2 regions of the Lactobacillus amylolyticus genome follow, and region 2 is predicted to be linked to the other one. Evidence: riboswitches for the same ligand, from Rfam matches in the RefSeq annotation. Region 2 holds a riboswitch; the other holds the start of a gene.

Region 1 (9,937 bases), on a different replicon from region 2:
TAAAAAAGCCCAATGCCACGCCAAACACTACTGTATTTACAATGCTTCCAAGAGAAAGGTGTTCACCGCGCTCATTCAATTCTCTGCGTGTCAGAGCCATAAAGACATTTGACAAGCAATCCCGAGAATACAAGCTTTTGAAATCTCTATGGAGGCTCTATTTGAAAAAATATGATGATTTGGACAAGATTCATCCGCGCTACAATTGGCACTACATGGATTCGCTTACTCAGGAGCAGATTGTTATGCAAGAAATTAGTCCTAATACGACGCTGGAAAATTCATACAATCGAATGCAGGATTTCTTTACAGCCTTAGAAGACAATGACAGTCAGAAGCTTAAAAGAATCATCTGCTCAAAAAAACCGGTGGGCGGTCTAATGCATAAAACGCTTTTAACGTTCAAGCATAATTTAAAGGCCGTATTAAATGGAGCACAGTCAAGCTATTCCAATGGCTGCCTAGAAGGCTTCAACCGCAAGATTAAACAAATTGAACGAACTGCCTTTGGTTATTCTGATTTTATTAATCTCTTAACAAGAATCAGACTGGAAGAAAACAAAGTCAAAGAAAAAGGATTAAGCAATTTATTAATTGCTTAATCCTTAAACTTTACTCTTCATCAACAGGAATTCTTATAGAATGTCAAGCATTACTACAGAGAAAAAAAGAGTATACTAAACATAGCCCCAAAAGACTAGTCTTTTGGCAGTTTTTTCACTTATTATGTGCTAAACATCTATTAATTAATCGCCTTAGAATAATTATAAAGTTGATGTGTGTGGACCAAATTTATAATAGTGCGATTCAAATGATTGGCGCATGCTATTAAAGCTACCTTGTCATGCTTATTGAAAGGCGGCTTTTTTAATTTGTAATAGTAATCAATTAAATGATTTTGAATTTTGCCTTGATTTCTTAACATACTTCGAATCATGTCTGTTTCAACAGCTCTGCCTTGACTACTACCTCTACGATTAATTGTATCGCCTTTAATGTATTTACCAGACTGATATCTATTTAAATCCAAACCTAGGAAAGCATTGAGTTGTTTATAATTATCAAAGCGAGCAATATCACCAGTAAAGCCTAATAATAGAGCGCTATTTAATTGACCGGCTCCGGGAATACTGGAAATAACTTTGAAATCATCCAAGCCAACAGCCGTCTTGATTAACTTGTTTTGAATATAGGCTATTTCTTTATTGTAGCTTTCTATCTCATCGCAATATTCTGAAATAATTTCAATTTCTAAAGAATTTGCTGGAACAGCAGGATAAGAATCTTTAGCTGCTAACCAAACTTGAGCACAATAACTTTGAATTACATCTTTATGTATTCGCCTGCTAACAGATTGGTAAACTCTAGTGGTCATTTCTTTAAGAGTTAATCCTACCAAAAAGTCAGGATGACAATACATTCTAAATACTTGAAGGGCTAAAACTGCATAAGCATTTTTAAAAATCTGATTTAGTTCTGGGAAAGTAAGCTCTAAGCTAGAACGAAGGAAATTAAGTATTCTGGTTCTACATTTAATTAACTGCTTATATCTCAAAGATAAAATCCGTAAAGATTCATACAACGAATTAGATTGTTTATTACAGTGATTCTTTATTTCCGCTAATTGAGTTTTACCCAATAAAGCTAATTTAAATGAATCATTCTTGTCAGTTTTATTTCTTCTCAAAGAAGCCATTCTTAATTTTGCTTCTAGGGGATTTAGCTCATAAAATTTGACCTTTTTATTTTTTAAATAAGTAGTAAGCTGAGCCGAATAAACACCTGTAGTTTCAAATATTATTATTGTACCGGGTTTAATATAAGAATTTAATATTTGGAAACCGCTCTTATTATGCTTAAATTTAAAAGCTATTTCTTCCGCTTCTTTTGTTATCAAAGTGGCATGACTTTCACCTTGACTAACATCAATACCAATAATATTCACCTAATCACCCCGTTTTAAATCAATTGAGGCAAATATTTATTTTCAGCTCCATTTCTTGATTATACGATCTCTGAGATCCACACCCTTAATCTAGTTTGATTGAAAATAAACATTTATGGGCCCGTTTGACAGTCGAATTTAATATTCCATTCTGTTGTCGACCTCAACCTCAATCTAAGTATAAGAAAAAAGGTAGATAAAAACATCGTCATGTTTCTATCTACCTTTATACTTTAGGGTGTTTGACAAAGAGCCCGAAAAATCAACTCCATCAGGTAGTTACATAAACATTATCTAGTAGTAAATTAACATATCCTCATAAAACAAAAAACAAAATAGGAAAATTAAACAATGTTATCTCGATGGATCAGATCCTCTCTTTCTGCTTTTTCCTTAAAACTCTGTCTTGTATTATAAATATTTTCGTCAAAAAACAGCGAAAATTTATAATTTACTGTTAATTATGAAGATGATACTAATTTCAGTAATTTAATATATACTTTTTTAATCTTGTTCATAATCCATTTACTAGCAAAAAACTCAAAAAATTTTTCTTCTCTTAAGCTTAGGTACACTTGAGATTTTTAGTTTTTGCACATATTATTTTATAAATTTCATGTTGACATAATATAAGTAAGCGTTTTACTATAAAAGCGAATTGAATAAATGTTCTTCGAGGCAGGGTGAAATTCCCGACCGGCGGTAAAGTCCGCAACCCGCATATGCGGTGGAATCCCATTTGGGTACCGATAGTTACAGTCTAGATGGCAGAAGAAAGATAGGTCTACGCTTTTTTGTGTTGGATTTATTTAACTCTACGATAAATAATTGGAGTCTCGAGAAATCGAGACTCTTTTTTTGTTCTTAAAGGGAATGAATTTAAATGGAAAATGATAAATACTTCATGCAATTAGCTTTGCAAGAAGCATGCAAAGGTAGACATCAAACTTGGAAGAATCCTCTAGTTGGTGCCGTAATTGTTAAAGATAATCATGTTTTAGCTACAGGCTATCATCATCATTTTGGTGAGCAGCATGCTGAACGTGATGCAATTTCCAAATTAACCCCAGAACAATTATTCAATTCAACACTTTATGTAACTTTAGAGCCATGTAATCACTTTGGCAAACAACCACCATGCTCACAATTAATTGTTAATAAGCATATTAAGCGCGTGGTAATTGCCCAAATTGATCCGCATAAATTAGTAACTGGAAAAGGAATTGCCGCTTTAAAAGAAAATGGTATTCAAGTTGCTACAGGAATTCTCGCAAATGAGGCACGAAAGCTAAATGAGCACTATACCTATTTTTACGAAACGAATCAGCCGTGGATTACGGTTAAGCAAGCTATTTCGCTTGATCATAAAGTTGCAGTCAGAACAAATCAGCGAACTAAGATCACCAATGATTTAGTTTATCAAAAAGTCCACAGCGAGCGGGCTGATTATCAGGCTATTGTAATTGGCAGCTCTACAGCAATTATTGATAATCCTAGTTTATTGACCAATGTCTATACCGATTACTCACCTATTCGCATCGTACTTGATCGGCGTGGACGATTATTAAAGCATCTTGATTTAAAACTATTTACTGATCAAAAAGCGCAAACTTGGATTTTTACTGAAAATAAGTCATTATCCTCGCATCCCTTTAACAACAAATTCGTACATTGTTTTTTCAGTAAAAATGACAGTATTGGCGCCATGATTAACGAACTTAAAAATCAAGAACTCCAATCGATTTACGTTGAAGGAGGACCTACCTTGGAAAAATCATTTTTAGATAATTATCTTGTTAACGAATTAATTACTTACATTGCGCCTGATTTACTTGGAGCAAACGGCGTTTCTGCAGTTTCTCCTTCTTCTTTTCATCATTTCAGTGATGTGAAAATTGATAAGCTTAATAATAACGTTCGGATTGATGAAAGGAAGCAAAATGTTTAGTGGCGTAGTTGCTGGCAAAGCAGAAATTGCCAGCATTAATAAAAAAGACGAAACAATTCAAATGACAGTTGCCTACACACGGAATCTTTTAACAAATATCAAAATTGGTGACTCGATTTCAATTAACGGTACGTGTTTAACAGTAGAAAAATTTAATGACCATCAATTTCAAGTAACGATGATGCCACAAACTTATGAAAAAACCACCTTCAAAAATCTTCAAGTTGGTGACAAGGTTAATGTCGAACAAGCAATGAAAGCTGACGGACGTTTTGAAGGACATATTGTTACTGGTCATATTGATAATGTTATTAAAGTTGCTAAGAGAAAAATCAACGAAAATGCAATTGAACTTTGGTTTACTATTCCAGCTAGATTAGAAAGCCAAATCGTTCCTCAAAGAAGTGTAGCCTTAAATGGTGTAAGTTTAACTGTCATGGACGTTAAAAATCACAAATTTTTAATTGGTTTAATTCCTCATACTCAAGACAAAACTAATTTAGCTCACTTACAGGTCGATGATGAAGTAAATCTTGAAACCGATATTTTAGGCAAATATGTACAAGCAAATTTAAATAAGGAGAAATTTCAAAATGGACGTTAAAAAAATTCAAAATGCAATTCAATGGATGAAAAATGGTGGTTTAGTAATTGTTGCTGATGATGAAGATCGTGAGTCTGAGGGTGATATGATCGGAATTGGCTCTAAAGTTACTCCTGAAAACGTAAACTTCATGACTAAATATGCTCGTGGTCTGCTCTGCACAAGCGTCGGTCGTAAAGTAGCCGAAAGATTAGAGCTTCCACAAATGGAAACAAATAATACTGATCCATATGGCACAGCTTTTACAATTAGCGTTGATTACAAAACGACAACAACTGGAATTTCCGCATATGATCGTGCCGCAACTATTAAAGCAATTGCCGATCCCAGCTCCAAGCCTGAAGATTTCTTCCGCCCTGGTCACTGCTTCCCTCTTGTTGCTAAAGATGGTGGCGTTTTAGAAAGAAATGGTCACACTGAGGCCTCAGTAACTTTAGCTAAGCTTGCCGGCGAACCCGAAGTTGCCTATATTTGTGAAGTTATGAAAGCTGACGGCCATATGGCTCGTCGTCCGCAGCTTCGTGAAATTGCTAAGGAACATCATATGCCATTTTTAACTATTGCTGAATTACAAGAATAAGTTAAAAGTCTTGCGAGTAAACCTTCAGAATTTGTAAATTTTCCAACTAAATACGGTAATTTTAAAATTAAAAGTTTCGCTGGTGAAGATCTCGCAATCTTAAAAGGAAAAATTGATCCAAATAAGCCTATGCTCGTTCGTCTTCATTCTGAATGTATGACTGGCGATACATTCGGTTCAATGCGTTGCGATTGTGGCGACCAATTACACAATGCTATGAAGCAGATCGAAGAAAATGGCAATGGTTTAATTCTTTATCTGCGGCAAGAAGGACGTGGAATTGGTTTAAGCAATAAACTAAAAGCTTATGCTTTGCAAGATCAAGGTTACGATACTTACGAAGCCAATAAAATTTTAGGTTTTGAACCAGACGAACGTAAATATCAATCAGCTGCTAAAATCTTGAAAGAATTAGGCATCTCGCGTATTAATCTTTTAACTAATAATCCAGACAAGATTGATCAATTAGAAGAATATGGTATCAAAGTCGAGAAAAGAATTCCATTAGAAATTCCAGCCAATAAAATTAATCATGATTATTTAGTAACTAAACGCGATAAATTTCATCATATGTTAAAAGCAATATAAAAGGAAAAAATGACAAGATACGAAGGAAAATTTCAAAATAGTAATGCAAGAATTGCAATCGTTGCTTCAAAGTTCAACGAAATTGTTACTCATCATTTAGTCCACGGAGCTCTAGCCACATTAAAGCAGTTCGGTATTAGTGAAGAAAACATTGATGTATATTGGGTTCCTGGGGCTTTTGAAATTGGTTTTGCTGGCAAAAAGATTCTTAATAGCAATAAGTATGACGGCATCATGACCTTAGGAGCCGTAATTAAAGGCGAAACAGATCATTACAGCATGATTATTCAAAATGTTACTAATGCAATTATGCAAATGAATTTAGAAACTGAAATTCCCGTTACTTTTGGAATTTTAACTACCGAAAATATCGAGCAAGCTTTACAGCGGTCAGGTTTAAAGGTCGGCAATGAAGGCAGTTCAACGGCACAAAGCTTATTAGAAATGATTTCATTAAACAAATTAATTGCATAAAATAAATCATATCATAGTAAAACGCACCTCTAATGAGGTGCGTTTTACTATTTCAATTCTTTCACCATGTTATACATAGTTTCACCTTCGGGTGTTGGAATATTATTGGCTTTGCCTTCATTTGTATATCCATTTAATTCATAAAAAGCTATCAACGGTGTCAAACAATTAAGCGAAATCGCCTTTCTTCCCTGCTTTTTGGCTACTTCATCCATCTTCTTCAATAAGTGACTGGCAATTCCATTAAGACGATATTTTTATCAACGATTATAGACAGAATCATCTGATATAGATCAATTCTTGCGATTAGGATGATTGGCAAAATAAATTTCATCCTCAATATATCGTTTAGAAAAAGCTGGGCCAAAAGTATAGCCAATAACTTGATCTTTTTCTTTATCCTCCGCCACCAAAAAAGGTATCAGGATAATTTTCAATGCGGCCAATCATATCCTTTTTAGTTATATCTTTTTCATATGAAAGGCTTCAGACTCTAAATTTACAACAGTATTCAAATCATAATTTTTCACGTTGCGATAAATTATTTTCATCAATATACTCTCCTAAAATAAATTTATTTGACGCATTTTGACAGTCTCATTTGTTAGTATTAATGGCGATATATTTTATCAAAAAGGCCCAAAATTCAAAAGAAATTCTGGACCAAAAATTATTTTATAAAACTTTATTTATCTTTTAAAGGAAATGCCTTATCTGGATTAATTACTTCATTTGGATCAAAGACATGTTTAATCCTCGTTAATAATTCTACATAATCTTTACCATAAAATTTTTCAAAGTAATCTTTTCGCGCATATTCAATTCCATGTTCGCCGGACATATTGCCATCCACTTCACGTGCTTTCTTATAAAGTTCTGAAATAACCAGATGACTCTTTCTAGCAAATTCTTCCTTTGAATCATTATCTGAACAAAGATAAATATGCAAATTACCATCACCAGCATGTCCAAAATTAGGAATTCTCATTCCAACTTCCTGTTCAAGTTCTTCTATTCTAGTTAATGCTAACAGTTTTTACAATGAGTAAAGGAGGACAAAGCATGAATAAACAACCTGTTGACATTCATGACAAAAAATACAATCGAAACTTGCTTGTATTAGTGCTGATCATCGGCTCATTCTGTACGATTCTAAATAGTACCCTGCTTTCAACCGCACTTCCTTCAATTATGAAAGATTTCAACATTAGTACGGCGACCGCAGAATGGCTTTCAACTGCCTTCTTGCTGGTTAACGGCATTATGATTCCAATTTCTGCTTGGTTAATCAATCGTTTCGGTTCTAGAAAAATGTATCTGCCAGCAATGGCAATTTTCTTCATCGGAACAGTTACTGCGGCCGTTGCGCCTAACTTTGCACCTTGCTTGCCGAAGAATCATTCAAGGCTTAGGTGTTGGTGTTACCATGCCGCTGCTTCAGACGATTATGCTTTCCATTTTCCCAGCTGACAAGCGTGGGGCTGCCATGGGAACCGTCGGAATCGTTATTGGTCTGGCACCCGCCATTGGCCCAACGCTTTCCGGTTTGATCATCGACAATTTATCATGGCGCTACCTTTTCAGCATTATCGCACCAATTGCCGGCATCGTCTTGGTACTAGCATTTTTCTTAGTTAAAGACGTGCTGCCAACCAAAGAAGAAAAAATCGACATTATTTCCGTTGCTACTTCTACTATTGGATTTGGTTCACTCCTATACGGTTTTTCAGAGGCTGGAAATAAAGGCTGGCCCAATCTGGAATTTTAGCCTTCATCGAATTCGGAATTATCTTCATTATTCTATTTGGCATTCGTCAGCTTAAAATGTATGATCCCTTCCTGGACATCACCGTTTTCAAGCATTTTGAATTCTCACTGGCCGCTATTCTTTCAGGTGTTACCTACCTTGCTATGGTCGGAATTGAAATGGTGCTTCCGCTTTACATTCAAAACTTACGAGGTGAATCAGCCTTCCATTCAGGTTTGATTTTATTACCCGGGGCATTGATGCTTTGAGTTATGTCACCAATTACTGGTAGAATTTTCGATCGCTATGGTGCCAGAAAGATGGCTACCACCGGTATGACATTGCTAACACTTGGTACAATTCCATTTGTTTTCTTAACCGAAAATAGCTCATTCTTGATGATTATTATTCTTTATGCAATCAGAACGATTGGTGTTGCCCTCGTTATGATGAACTTACTACTTCCGGTATGAACTCTCTCCCACTAGATAAGATTTCACACGGAACCGCAGTTAACAATACTTTCAGACAAGCCTTGTCATCAATCGGTACTGCCATTTTGGTTTCTGTTTTGACAACAACTCCCACCAACAATATGCCGGCAAAATCAATGCTTAAGACTTTGCCATTGCAATACAAGAGCGGTGCAATCAATGCCACATTGGATGGTTTCCATGCTGCTTTTGCAATTAGTATCGTCTTTGCTTTGATCGCACTTGTTCTTTCATTCTTATTGAAAAAAGGCAACCGAGCTCGTGAATGTGCAGAGGAGGTAAATGGTTAATGATTTTAATTATTCTGATTTTGGCAGTCATTGCTTTCATCTACTTTAACGTCATCCCTAAAAAGGGCCATACCCCTCGCTTGGCTTTCACTAATTATCGCTGTGCTCTGTGTTGTAGGGATCGTTGAACATGACTACAATCATTTTGGTATGAAAGCCGAAACGACCACGGCCAAGAAAGATTTAGTATCCTCCGCATCCCCGAAATTACCCATTCTTCTTTATCAACAATTAGGCAATGGCACGGAAAAGGTTTATTTATACAAAACCAATAATGCGGACAAAAAGCTTACGCCAACCAAGACTGATAAAACAACTTCAAAGGTAGTTAAAAATGCATCGAGCGCTAGCGTTACAGTTACAGCTAAGCGTTATGTCTTCAATAAAGTTCTTGATGCGTTCTTATTTGGCTGGTTCGGCCATAATAATGAACTCAAGAGTCGGGAATATACTTTCTCAGTACCAAAGACTTGGCAAGTTCTATCAGTAAAGCAGGCTAAGTCACTAGCAAACCAGCAAACGAAAAAATAAAATCCATTTCCCGGGAAATTACAAAACCAAAAAAAGGCATTGCCACACAGCAATGTCTTTTTTATCTTTCCAAAATATTCAGCAAATCTGCGCGATCTAGCGTACTTGAGCCAAAGCCTTTGCCACTTAAGACTTCATCAGCGAGTTTTTCCTTGCGTTCTTGCAATTCCACGATTTTTTCTTCAATCGTTCCTTTGGCTACCATCTTATAGATCTGGACATTATGTTTCTGTCCGATTCTGTGGGCTCGGTCAGTAGCCTGATTTTCCGCTGCTACGTTCCACCATGGATCATAATGGATTACAACATCGGCACTTGTTAGATTAATACCCGTACCTCCAGCCTTCAATGAAATCAAAAAGATGGCCGGATGGTCCAATTTATTAAACTGCTTGATCAATTCTTGGCGCTTTTGCTTTGGTGTTGAGCCAGTGATTACGAAAGTTACAATTTTAGCTTGCTTAAGTTTTTGTTCAATTAGCTCAAGCATTGAAGTGAATTGCGAAAACAGCAGGATCTTGTGTCCATCCGCAATTGAGTCTTCAATCAATTCCATTGTTGCAGCCAGTTTAGCCGACTTGCCACGATAATCTTCATACAAAAGATGCGGATCACAACAGAGTTCACGCAGTTTTGTGATTGCCGCCAGGACTTGAAATCTTTGCTTCTTGAAATCTTTATCATCCTGCTTATTCAACTGGGCAATCAATTTTTGCGTTTGGGCTTGATACAATTC
Region 2 (9,937 bases):
AGATAGCAACTCGCTTTTACCAGCAAAATCAGGTACATCCTCACTTAGTTTGGTATCAAGAAAGACCTGAAAAGCTTCTCTTGCATTTGGCCCTAAGCCCATTTTGACAAATTCATCCCGAATTCTTTCAACCGAGATCTTTTTTAGCAATTGATGGTGATCTTCGATTGCTTTTTGGGTATTTTCTTCTAAGTCAAATTTGAGTTGACTCATAAATCTAACTGCTCGCATCATGCGAAGAGCATCTTCATGAAATCTCTTCTCTGGGTCGCCTACAGCTCTGATGACCTTCTTTTTTAAATCACTCAAACCATCAAAAAGATCCAGAATTTGACCATCGGTATTCATTGCCAATGCATTGATCGTAAAGTCACGTCTTTTAAGATCTTCATCTAAATTCTGTACAAAAGTAACATGATCCGGTCGACGAAAGTCTTGATAGCCGGATTCAGTTCTAAAAGTTGTAATTTCATAGCTGTTGCCGTTATAAAGTACAGTGACTGTGCCATGCTTAATTCCAGTATCAATCGTTTTAGCGAATTGTTCTTTAACTTCTTCAGGGTAAGCACTTGTGGCAATATCAACATCATGAATATGTCGGCCCAATAAAACATCTCTAACTGAACCACCAACAAAATATGCTTCATAACCTGCTTGTTCTAATATCTTCAAAACCGGCATCGCATCTTGAAAAATATTAGGTAATTTTTTTAATTTCATCATCAATTTTTTATTTCACCGTTTTATTATGTAATTTAGATAATTATATGTTAATTTTAGGATAGAGAATTTAGGAGGGACAAGCGATGAAAAAAATACTAAATAAAAATACTTTTTTCGAATTATTTATGATCGCTTTGGGATGCGCCATTTATGCCCTAAGTTTGGATATGATTTCGGTGCCAAATAAACTGGCCGACGGAGGTTTGAGCGGAATCGCTCTGCTTCTTCGGCACTTTTGGGGCATTAACATGGGACTTACCACTTTGGTATTAAATATTCCTCTAATTATTTTAGGGTACCGTTTTATGGGCAAACGACTGCTCGCCTATACAATTTGGGGTACCGTTGCTCTTTCTTTCTTCTTATCATTTTGGCGCCTAGTACCAATTATAACGCAACTAAATCTCGAACACGACCTCTTCCTTTCCGCCGCTTTAGCTGGGACTCTCTCTGGCTTAGGACTCGGATTGGTCTTTCGTGATAATGGAACTTCTGGAGGAACCGATATAATCGCTAGGATCTGTCAGATGAAGTATGGTATTTCATCTGGAAAAATGCTGCTGTTTTGCGATGCTGTAGTTTTATTCGTATCCTTATCATATCTTGATATCAAGCACATGATGTATACTCTTCTTGCTTCATTTATTCTCTCAAGAGTTATGGATGCAGTTCAACAAGGCGCATACACTGCGAGAGGCTTGTTAATTATTTCTGATAAGTATCAACAGATCGGTGAAATGATTGATCTTAAACTTAATCGTGGTTTTACCTATCTAAAAGCTTTAGGCGGCTACAAGCAAGATAACAAACGAATCATTTATTTAGTCGTTTCTCCACGTGAAATTCCAACTGTTAAACAACTGATCTTTAATGAAGATCCTAATGCCTTTGTTACGATTATCGAAGTGCATGAGGCCTTAGGAGAAGGTTTTACATATAAAAAGCCACATCGAAAATTCATTAGAAAATAAAAAAGCCGCAAATTTGCGATTTTTTTATTGTAATCGATTAGCCAAATCTTGCATCTCTTCATCAGAGGGAACTATGGCTAGATATTTATCAAGCAGCTGCTTAACAATTTCACTGCTATTAGGTTCAGTATTAAAGAAATAGATCATTTGTTTCAAGAAATCAGGATTCTTTTGAAACTCAGGATAAGCCAATAGGAATTCGCTTTTTGCCTTATCACTTTCATCCAGATTTTCGTAAGAAACTGCCAAATTCCAGTGCGCCTGTGGCTCAATACTGTCATCATCGAGTTTTTCAAATAAAGCATTGTTTTCCTTATATTTGCGTTCATGCAGATACAAGTTGGATAATTGCAAGCGCAAATCACTATTATCAGGAGCAATTTCTAAACCTTTCTGAAGCAAATCTTCTGCAGTCTTGAAATCTTGCAGATTAGCTGCGGCCATAGCCCCCATCGAATACAGTGTTTCATCTAATTCATTATAAGCTAAACCAGCTTGAGCCGAACGCAATACCTGATCGTCGTCATGCTTATGCTGGTAAGCTTGAGCAAGAAGCGGATAGGCATTAACATAATCCGGGCTCTGGTCAATGACTTCATCTAAGTATTTAATTGCTTGATCATCATCTCCAACACTAAGCATAACTAAGCCAGCTTGATATTTGCTATCAATATCCAAAATCGCATTACTGTGTTTTTTAATAACTTGACTAGCTTCTTCATATTGACCAAGCTTTGCCTCTGTCTGAAACAGCCTTTGAATCAAGTTAACCTCACCAAAAGTATCCTGACGTTTGATTAGGTCCTTATAGTGGGCTAAAGCTTCCTCATACTGGCCACTATTAAACTCGAGTTCAGCTAGTCCAAACTTAACTGCATCCTCCTCAGGGGCCAATTTGAGTGCTTGCAATAGCTTATCTTTTGCCGTTTCAAATAGACCATTGGTTTGATAATAATCAGCCTGAACAAGCAAAGATTCCAAATAAGCATCAGAATTTGGTGAAATATTGTAAAGCAAACTTAATCCATCATCATCCTGACCATCGTTTAACAAAATTTCTGCTAAATATACTTTAAATAAGTCTTCATTGGGAAACTTGGCAATCAAAGCACGATAGACATCCTTGGATAAATCGGTAAATCCATAATCAGTTAAATTTTCTGCTAGTGAAGCCAAAATTTCTGGTTGATCATGATCTAATGCCTTTTTTAACAAAATCTTATCTTGCGAAAAATCATGCTTCTCAATCGCGTCTAATAATTGTTCTGAGTATGTCATAGTATCCTCCATTCAGACTTCTATTTTTACATAAAAATAAAGCGTTGGTCAAAGAAAAGACCAACGCTTTATTCTTTTTATGAGCTATTAATTACTTAACAGCATACTTAAGTGCCTTACCTGGTTTAAATGCAGGAACTTCACTTGCTGGAATTTGGATTTCAGCACCGGTTTGAGGGTTACGGCCCTTACGTGCAGCACGATGACGTACTTCGAAAGTACCAAAACCGATTAATTGTACCTTGTTGCCCTTTGAAAGATTTTCTTGAATTGAACTAAAGAGTGCTTCAACAGCAGCAGCAACCTCCTTCTTAGTTAAGTCAGTCTTTGAAGCTACTTCAGAAACTAATTCAGCCTTATTTGCCATTTGAAATTCACCTCCTGAAATTGAATCGAAATTCAATATTATTCCTTTATAAAAGAATAAGGAATCATGATCGTTCAAAATCAATTTTTCCTAAAAACTAAAATATCACAAACAGCTTGTCACAACAAGCTTTCTTATGATTTTATTTACGTTTTCGTGGAATTATTTTAATTGGGGTGCCTTCAAAATTGAAATTCTCACGTAATTGATTTACTAAAAATCTTTGATATGAAAAGTGCATTAATTCCGGATCATTTACAAAGACTACAAATGTTGGCGGATTAGTTTTAACTTGCGTCATGTAGTAGACCCGAAGTCGTTTGCCTTTTACTAAAGGCGTTGGTACAAGCTTGCTTGCTTCCAACAATAAATCATTTAAGACGCTAGACTGAATTCGCTGATTTTCATTTTTATAGACTTCTTTTACTATTTCTGGAATTTGATCAAGTCTTTGACCTGTTTTTGCAGAAACAAATAAAATTGGAGCGTAGTCCAGATACTGAAATTCTTGTCTAATTACTTGTTCAAAATTTTTGCCGCTGCCACTATCTTTTTTAGGAATATCCCATTTATTTACAACGATAATGATACCACGTCCCGCATCATGTGCATATCCGGCCACGTGCTTGTCTTGCTCCCTGATGCCTGTACTTGCATCAAGAACTAATAAAACCACGTCAGATCGATCAATAGCGCTCAATGCACGCATTACAGAATACTTTTCAGTCTTTTCGTAAACTTTTCCGCGTCTTCTTATGCCCGCAGTATCAATTAATCTAAACTTTGTTCCATCTTTACCAATAAAAGGCGTATCGATTGCATCTCGAGTCGTGCCTTCTTGATTGGCAACGATCACTCTTTTTTCGCCTAAAAGCTTGTTAACGATCGAAGATTTACCAACATTAGGACGTCCAATAACACTAAAGGAAATTGTATCTTTATCTTTTTTATCAAGTTCGCGTGGAAACTTGCTAACAATTTCATCAAGTAAATCGCCAATCCCAGTTCCGTGACTTCCAGAAACTGGAATTGGATCTCCCAATCCTAAACTGTAGAAGTCATAGACTTCCGCTCTTAGTTCAGGATTATCAGCCTTGTTAATTGCTAAAATAATTGGCTTTTTAGTGCGATAAAGCAGCTGTGCAACTCGTTCATCAAGATCAGTTACACCATTTACAACGCTGCAAAGCATTACAATGACATCCGCTTCATCAATGGCAATCTCTGCTTGAGCACGAATCTCCTCTTCGATTTTTCCGTCTTCCCAAGTAATACCGCCAGTATCGATTAGATCGAAATTATGTCCCATCCATTCAGCTTGAGCATAATTTCGGTCACGAGTTACACCAGGTTCATCTTCAACAATAGCCAAACGTTCTTTGATAATCCGGTTGAAAAGTGTTGATTTACCCACATTGGGGCGGCCAACAATTGCTACCACTGGTAAAACCATTTTTTCAGCCTCCTTTTAAGAATAAAAAAAGCCGACAGAAGTCGGCTTTTCTTAAATACGATTATTTACGGTCTTTTAATTGGTCACCAATAATGTCACCTAAAGCAAAGCCGTTATCATCGTTACCCATGTACTTCTTATTTACTGAGTTTTCGTTACGTGAACGACGTGGACGAGAACTTTCGTTTGAAGAAGCATTTGAATCTGCAGCTTTAATAGAAAGTGAGATTCTTCTATCACTCGGGTCAATGTTCAAAACTTTAACTTTAACAGTTTGACCAACCTTCAAAACATCACTTGGCTTGTCAACGTGCTTGTTTGAAATTTCTGAAACGTGTACTAAGCCTTGGATACCATCAGCAACTTCAACAAAGGCACCAAAGTTAGTTAATGACTTAACTTCACCTTCAAAAATATCGCCTTCATGTAAGTTTGCAGTAGCTTGTTCAAATGGTGAAGGTTCAGTTTGCTTAATTGACAAGGAGATACGATTTCTGTCATTGTCAATACCAATGACCTTAACCTTAACATCTTGACCAACCTTCAAAACATCACTTGGCTTGTCAACATGCTTGTAAGAAATTTCGGAGATGTGGACTAAACCGTCAACACCACCAACATCAATGAATGCACCGAAGTTAATTAAGCGAGATACTTTACCTTCGATAACATCACCAACAACTAATTGTGAAGCAACCTTATCAAATGCTTCTTCACGTTCTTCTTCAATTAAATCCTTGTGTGAAAGAATCAAACGGTTCTTGTTAGGATCAATTTCAGTAATCTTAAGCTTCATAGTCTTACCCATGTATGGCTTAAGATCTGAAACATAGTGGTTTGAAATTAATGAAGCTGGTAAGAAACCTCTAGTACCAACGTCAACAAGCAAACCACCACGAACTGATGAAGTTACAGTACCTTCAATTGGAGTACCTGCTTCATAGTCCTTTTGCAACTTGTTGTAAGCTTCTCTTTCCTTTAAGCGAGTTAATGAGAAGAAGAATTCACCGTTTTCCTTATCTCCACCAGCTCTTCTTAAAACTAAAGCCTTGAACTTGTCGCCTGTTTTTACTAAATCGCGCAAATCAGCGTTGCGATCTGAAGTGAATTCACGACGGGTAATAACACCTTCGACACCAGCGTTTTCTACACCAACATCAATTTGGCCGTCTTCAATGTCTAATACTTCGACATCAACAATATCTCCGACCTCAACTCCTTGCATTTGCTTTAATGCGTCTAAAAATTGATTACTGTTTTCTGACATATGTACCTCCCAATATCATGTCCCATTTTAAAGGAAACTGAGATATTTTTCTACTATTTTGTGCTATTTTCTTCAATTTTTTTTGATTTTTTTATTTCACTTAAAATTCGATCGACAACTTGGTCAATTGTCATGCTAGTTGTATCAACTTCAATTGCATCATCTGCCTTTTTTAATGGCGAAACTTTACGGTGAGAATCTTTATAATCTCTAGCTGCAATATCCTTCTCAATTTGATCAACGGTCTGATCAGATTTAATTCCTCGTTGTTTTAAATCAAGCAAACGACGTTCTGCTCTTGAACGAGCCGAAGCAACTAAAAAGATTTTGACTTCAGCATCTGGCAAAACCGTAGTTCCAATATCACGGCCATCCATGATTACATCAGTCTTGCCTGCCATTTGTCTTTGCAAAGTCGTCATCTTTTCACGTACTTTAGGCAAAGCAGAAACTTGTGAGACATTGGCAGAGATCTCAGGAGTTCTAATTTCGAATGAAATGTCCTTTCCTGCAGAATAAACTTTTTGTTCGCCGTTTTCTGATTTTAATTCAATGCCATCTTGATCAATTGCCTTTAAAATACCACTTTCATCACCATAATCTAAGCCATGATTGCGTGCAATTACAGTGCATGCTCTATACATGGCACCTGTATCTATATATAAAAAAGACAATTTCTTGGCAATAATTTTTGCTACTGTACTTTTTCCTGCTGAAGCAGGACCATCAATTGCTACTTGCATTCTATCTAAAAAAGAGACTTTACGGTCTCCTTCAATCCTTTCCTAATTTTTATTTCAACTTAAGAGTATCACCGGCTGCAATATTAGAAGTATCGGATAAATTATTCAATTTTGCTAACTCATCAACACTCATGCCATATTTTTCAGCAATGCTAGTTAATGAATCGCCATCTTGTACAACATAGGTAGCTGGCGTACTATCGCTTGAGTTGCTTGAACTGCTTTGTTTAGTCGTTTCGGAGCTCTTTTTAGCTGATTGCTTGGCTTTAGATTTAACAGAAGAACTGCTGCTTTTCTTTGAAGTCTTATTTTCAGAACTAGATTCAGTCTTCTTTACTTTTTGAACTTCAGTTGGCTGTTCAGTCTGTTGAATATGCTGTGATGCAACTTTATGCACTACAGGCACCAAAACTGCCAAGATAATAATTAAAACACTGATTACTATGCCCCAGTGTCCGCCCGACTTTTCATCTTCATTGGCTCTGCTCTCAGTGGGTCGCTCATAATGTTTATAAGGACCTTTTGGATTGTTATCCATTTGGCTTTCCTCCTATTTGTTGACTAAACAAATTTTAGCATAGAATAGGTCTCAGTGAAGCCAAATAAAATAAAAAGACGCATTAGATTGCGTCTTTGATAGCTATAGGTTAAATTTCTTTTGTACAAACGGTTTAATATTTTTTAAAGTTGCTTCAAACAAAATATATACAACCACCGAGTTAACTGCACCTTTGAGCAAATTGAACGGAACAATAATTCCAAAAATATAAGCCTGCATTGATGGCAAATGAAGCAATCCTCCCAAATAATTCTTTACAGTAAAGTTGTATAAGGCCTGATAACTTGAAATTGCGGGGATTTTTGCCATCGATGTCAATGCATATACAGGAGTTAAAATGAATGCATTCGTTAAAGCCAGAACAAGCGTCATCATTAAAATTCCAAGTATTAAGCCCAAAATGGGTTTGAGCCGATTCGAAAGTGAGTGCCGATTCTCTTCTGATACTTTTTTTGATAAAAAATAAAATGGCAATGCAAACGATAAACTTGCCAAAAAGGCAGCTATTTGTCCCACAATTGTCGGTAACGCGAAACCACCGAAAATTAAACTACATAAAGTCCTAATCAGTGTAATGAGCACTCCTGCCCAGGCACCAAACAAAAAGGTTCCAATTGTAATAACCACATCTGAAAAATCAAATTTTAGAAATCCTACGCCAGGAATAATTGGAAACTCAAATTTTTGAACAACGAATGCAATTGCACCAATTAAAGCAAATGCAATCAAATTGGTTAGATTGCTAGAATGCTTACGCTTCATATTTACTTTCCTCCTAAGACAAAAACAAAAAGTCTGTTGCTGAAGCAACAGACTTTTAAAAGCAAGTATAAATTTCTTTTAAGTTGGTCTGTCTTCTTCCATCTAGACTTTAACTATCGGTATTCTTTCGAAATTCAACCACTCTCGTGGGTCGCGGACTTTACCGCCGGTCGGGACTTTCACCCTACCCTGAAGACAACACACTAATATTTAATTGTTCAATCTAAGTTTAGTCAACCTGTTTTAATCTGTCAACTTCTTCACGCGTTAATTCGCGATATTGTCCAGAAGTAAGCGCATGCAAATCCAAAAAAGCGTAGCGCTCTCTGGAGAGTTTTTCTACAGGATGACCAACGGCTTTAAACATTCTTTTGACTTGATGGTAATGACCTTCGTGAATGGTTAATTGAACAATTTGATTGTTCTTCTTTTGATTTGTCTTTAAAATCTTCACCTTGGCTGGTGCACATTTTCTTCCATCCACTTTGACACCCTTTTTAAGCGTCATAATTTGATCTGGTTCCAAAATTCCCTCTATTTTTGCCACATATACTTTAGGAACTTCGTTTTTGGGATGCATTAACAGGTTGGCTAATTTGCCATCATTTGTCATCAACAGCAAGCCAGAAGTATCGTAATCGAGACGACCTACTGGATATAAACGATATGGCAAATCCTCAAAGTAATCGACTACTGTTTTTCTTCCCTTATCGTCATGAGCTGTCGAAACGACACCACGTGGTTTATAAAAAAGATAAGTGTGCAGACTTTCACGTTCAATTGGTTCATCATCCACGGTGATCGTACTAAATGTATCGACTTTGGTACCTAATTTAGTCACTAATTTGCCATCAACTCTTACACGTCCAGCTACAATCATTTTTTCTGCTTTACGTCTAGAAGCGATCCCAGCCTCTGCAATAACTTTTTGCAATCTTTCTAAAGTCATCTATTCTTCTCCTTTTTGATCAGAATCATTCTGTTCGAAATCTAGTCTTTCATTTTCAAAATTCTCATCTTCAAAATCTTCAATTAAAGGCAAATCAGCCAAACTCTTGAAATTAAAATACTGTAAGAAATAATCTGTCGTTACATATAAATTTGGATGTCCTGGTGCATCTTTTTTGCCATTTGCTTTAATTAATCCCCGCCAGACCAAAGTTTGCAAAGCACCTGACGAGTTTACACCGCGAATATCATCAATTTCTACTCTCGTAATTGGCTGACGATATGCCACAATTGAAAGAATTTCAAGTGCGGATTGGCTCAATGTTTTAGTCAAATCTTTTGAAAAGTACTTTTCGATTATTTCGCCCGTATCGGGGTTAGTAGTCATTTTGAATAAATCATTAATTTGAATTACCTGCAAGCCAGAATCAGGATCATTTTCGTATTTTCGTTTAAGCTTAACCGTTAAATTATTAAGCTCTGTCTCAGTTACATGCAGCAATTCACATAGATTATTAATGCTTAAACCATTATCACCTGCTATATAGAGCAATGATTCAAGTTTTCCTAATTTTGTTGACATGCTAATTTTTTCTTTCTATCTCTAAATCACCAAAAGTACGGTTTTGTTTTAATACAACTAAGTGCTTTTTACATAATTCAAGGCTTGCTAAAAAGAGCCCGATTACATCGGACAAATTATTCATTCGCGGCACACAGGAAAAGAAACTTACTTTGCCTTCTTTATCAATTCTGTCTTTTAAGTAAGAAATCATTTCACCGATTGGCGTTTCCTGCACTTTAATTGCTACTGAACTGGGTTGTTTAAGTTTCATTTTGTGGATGATCATCGCAAAAGTTGCGCC

The links. Region 2 has a riboswitch for FMN ahead of D0Z64_RS03740 (ECF transporter S component). Riboswitches for the same ligand answer to the same signal wherever they lie in the genome.
Region 1: another riboswitch for FMN. It lies ahead of ribD (bifunctional diaminohydroxyphosphoribosylaminopyrimidine deaminase/5-amino-6-(5-phosphoribosylamino)uracil reductase RibD); the one in region 2 lies ahead of D0Z64_RS03740 (ECF transporter S component).

The regions. Positions count from the first base shown of each region.
Region 1 covers NZ_CP031836.1:160,740-170,676, forward strand. Annotated here, with positions in the region: partial or broken gene D0Z64_RS08100 (transposase) at 69-602, shown strand; gene D0Z64_RS08105 (IS110 family transposase) at 743-1,945, opposite strand; FMN riboswitch at 2,611-2,725, shown strand; gene ribD (bifunctional diaminohydroxyphosphoribosylaminopyrimidine deaminase/5-amino-6-(5-phosphoribosylamino)uracil reductase RibD) at 2,829-3,893, shown strand; gene D0Z64_RS08115 (riboflavin synthase) at 3,886-4,497, shown strand; partial or broken gene ribA (GTP cyclohydrolase II) at 4,487-5,665, shown strand; gene ribH (6,7-dimethyl-8-ribityllumazine synthase) at 5,675-6,139, shown strand; partial or broken gene D0Z64_RS08130 (GNAT family N-acetyltransferase) at 6,187-6,690, opposite strand; partial or broken gene D0Z64_RS08135 (FAD-binding oxidoreductase) at 6,825-7,163, opposite strand; partial or broken gene D0Z64_RS08140 (MDR family MFS transporter) at 7,202-8,670, shown strand; partial or broken gene D0Z64_RS08145 (DUF4811 domain-containing protein) at 8,670-9,201, shown strand; gene D0Z64_RS08150 (DEAD/DEAH box helicase) at 9,263-9,937, opposite strand, start outside.
Region 2 covers NZ_CP031835.1:729,755-739,691, forward strand. Annotated here, with positions in the region: gene D0Z64_RS03700 (CCA tRNA nucleotidyltransferase) at 1-723, opposite strand, end outside; gene D0Z64_RS03705 (YitT family protein) at 807-1,694, shown strand; gene D0Z64_RS03710 (tetratricopeptide repeat protein) at 1,719-2,972, opposite strand; gene D0Z64_RS03715 (HU family DNA-binding protein) at 3,064-3,339, opposite strand; gene der (ribosome biogenesis GTPase Der) at 3,482-4,792, opposite strand; gene rpsA (30S ribosomal protein S1) at 4,854-6,059, opposite strand; gene cmk ((d)CMP kinase) at 6,113-6,802, opposite strand; gene D0Z64_RS03735 (SAG1386/EF1546 family surface-associated protein) at 6,852-7,340, opposite strand; gene D0Z64_RS03740 (ECF transporter S component) at 7,443-8,123, opposite strand; FMN riboswitch at 8,210-8,324, opposite strand; gene D0Z64_RS03745 (pseudouridine synthase) at 8,353-9,072, opposite strand; gene scpB (SMC-Scp complex subunit ScpB) at 9,073-9,654, opposite strand; gene D0Z64_RS03755 (segregation and condensation protein A) at 9,656-9,937, opposite strand, start outside.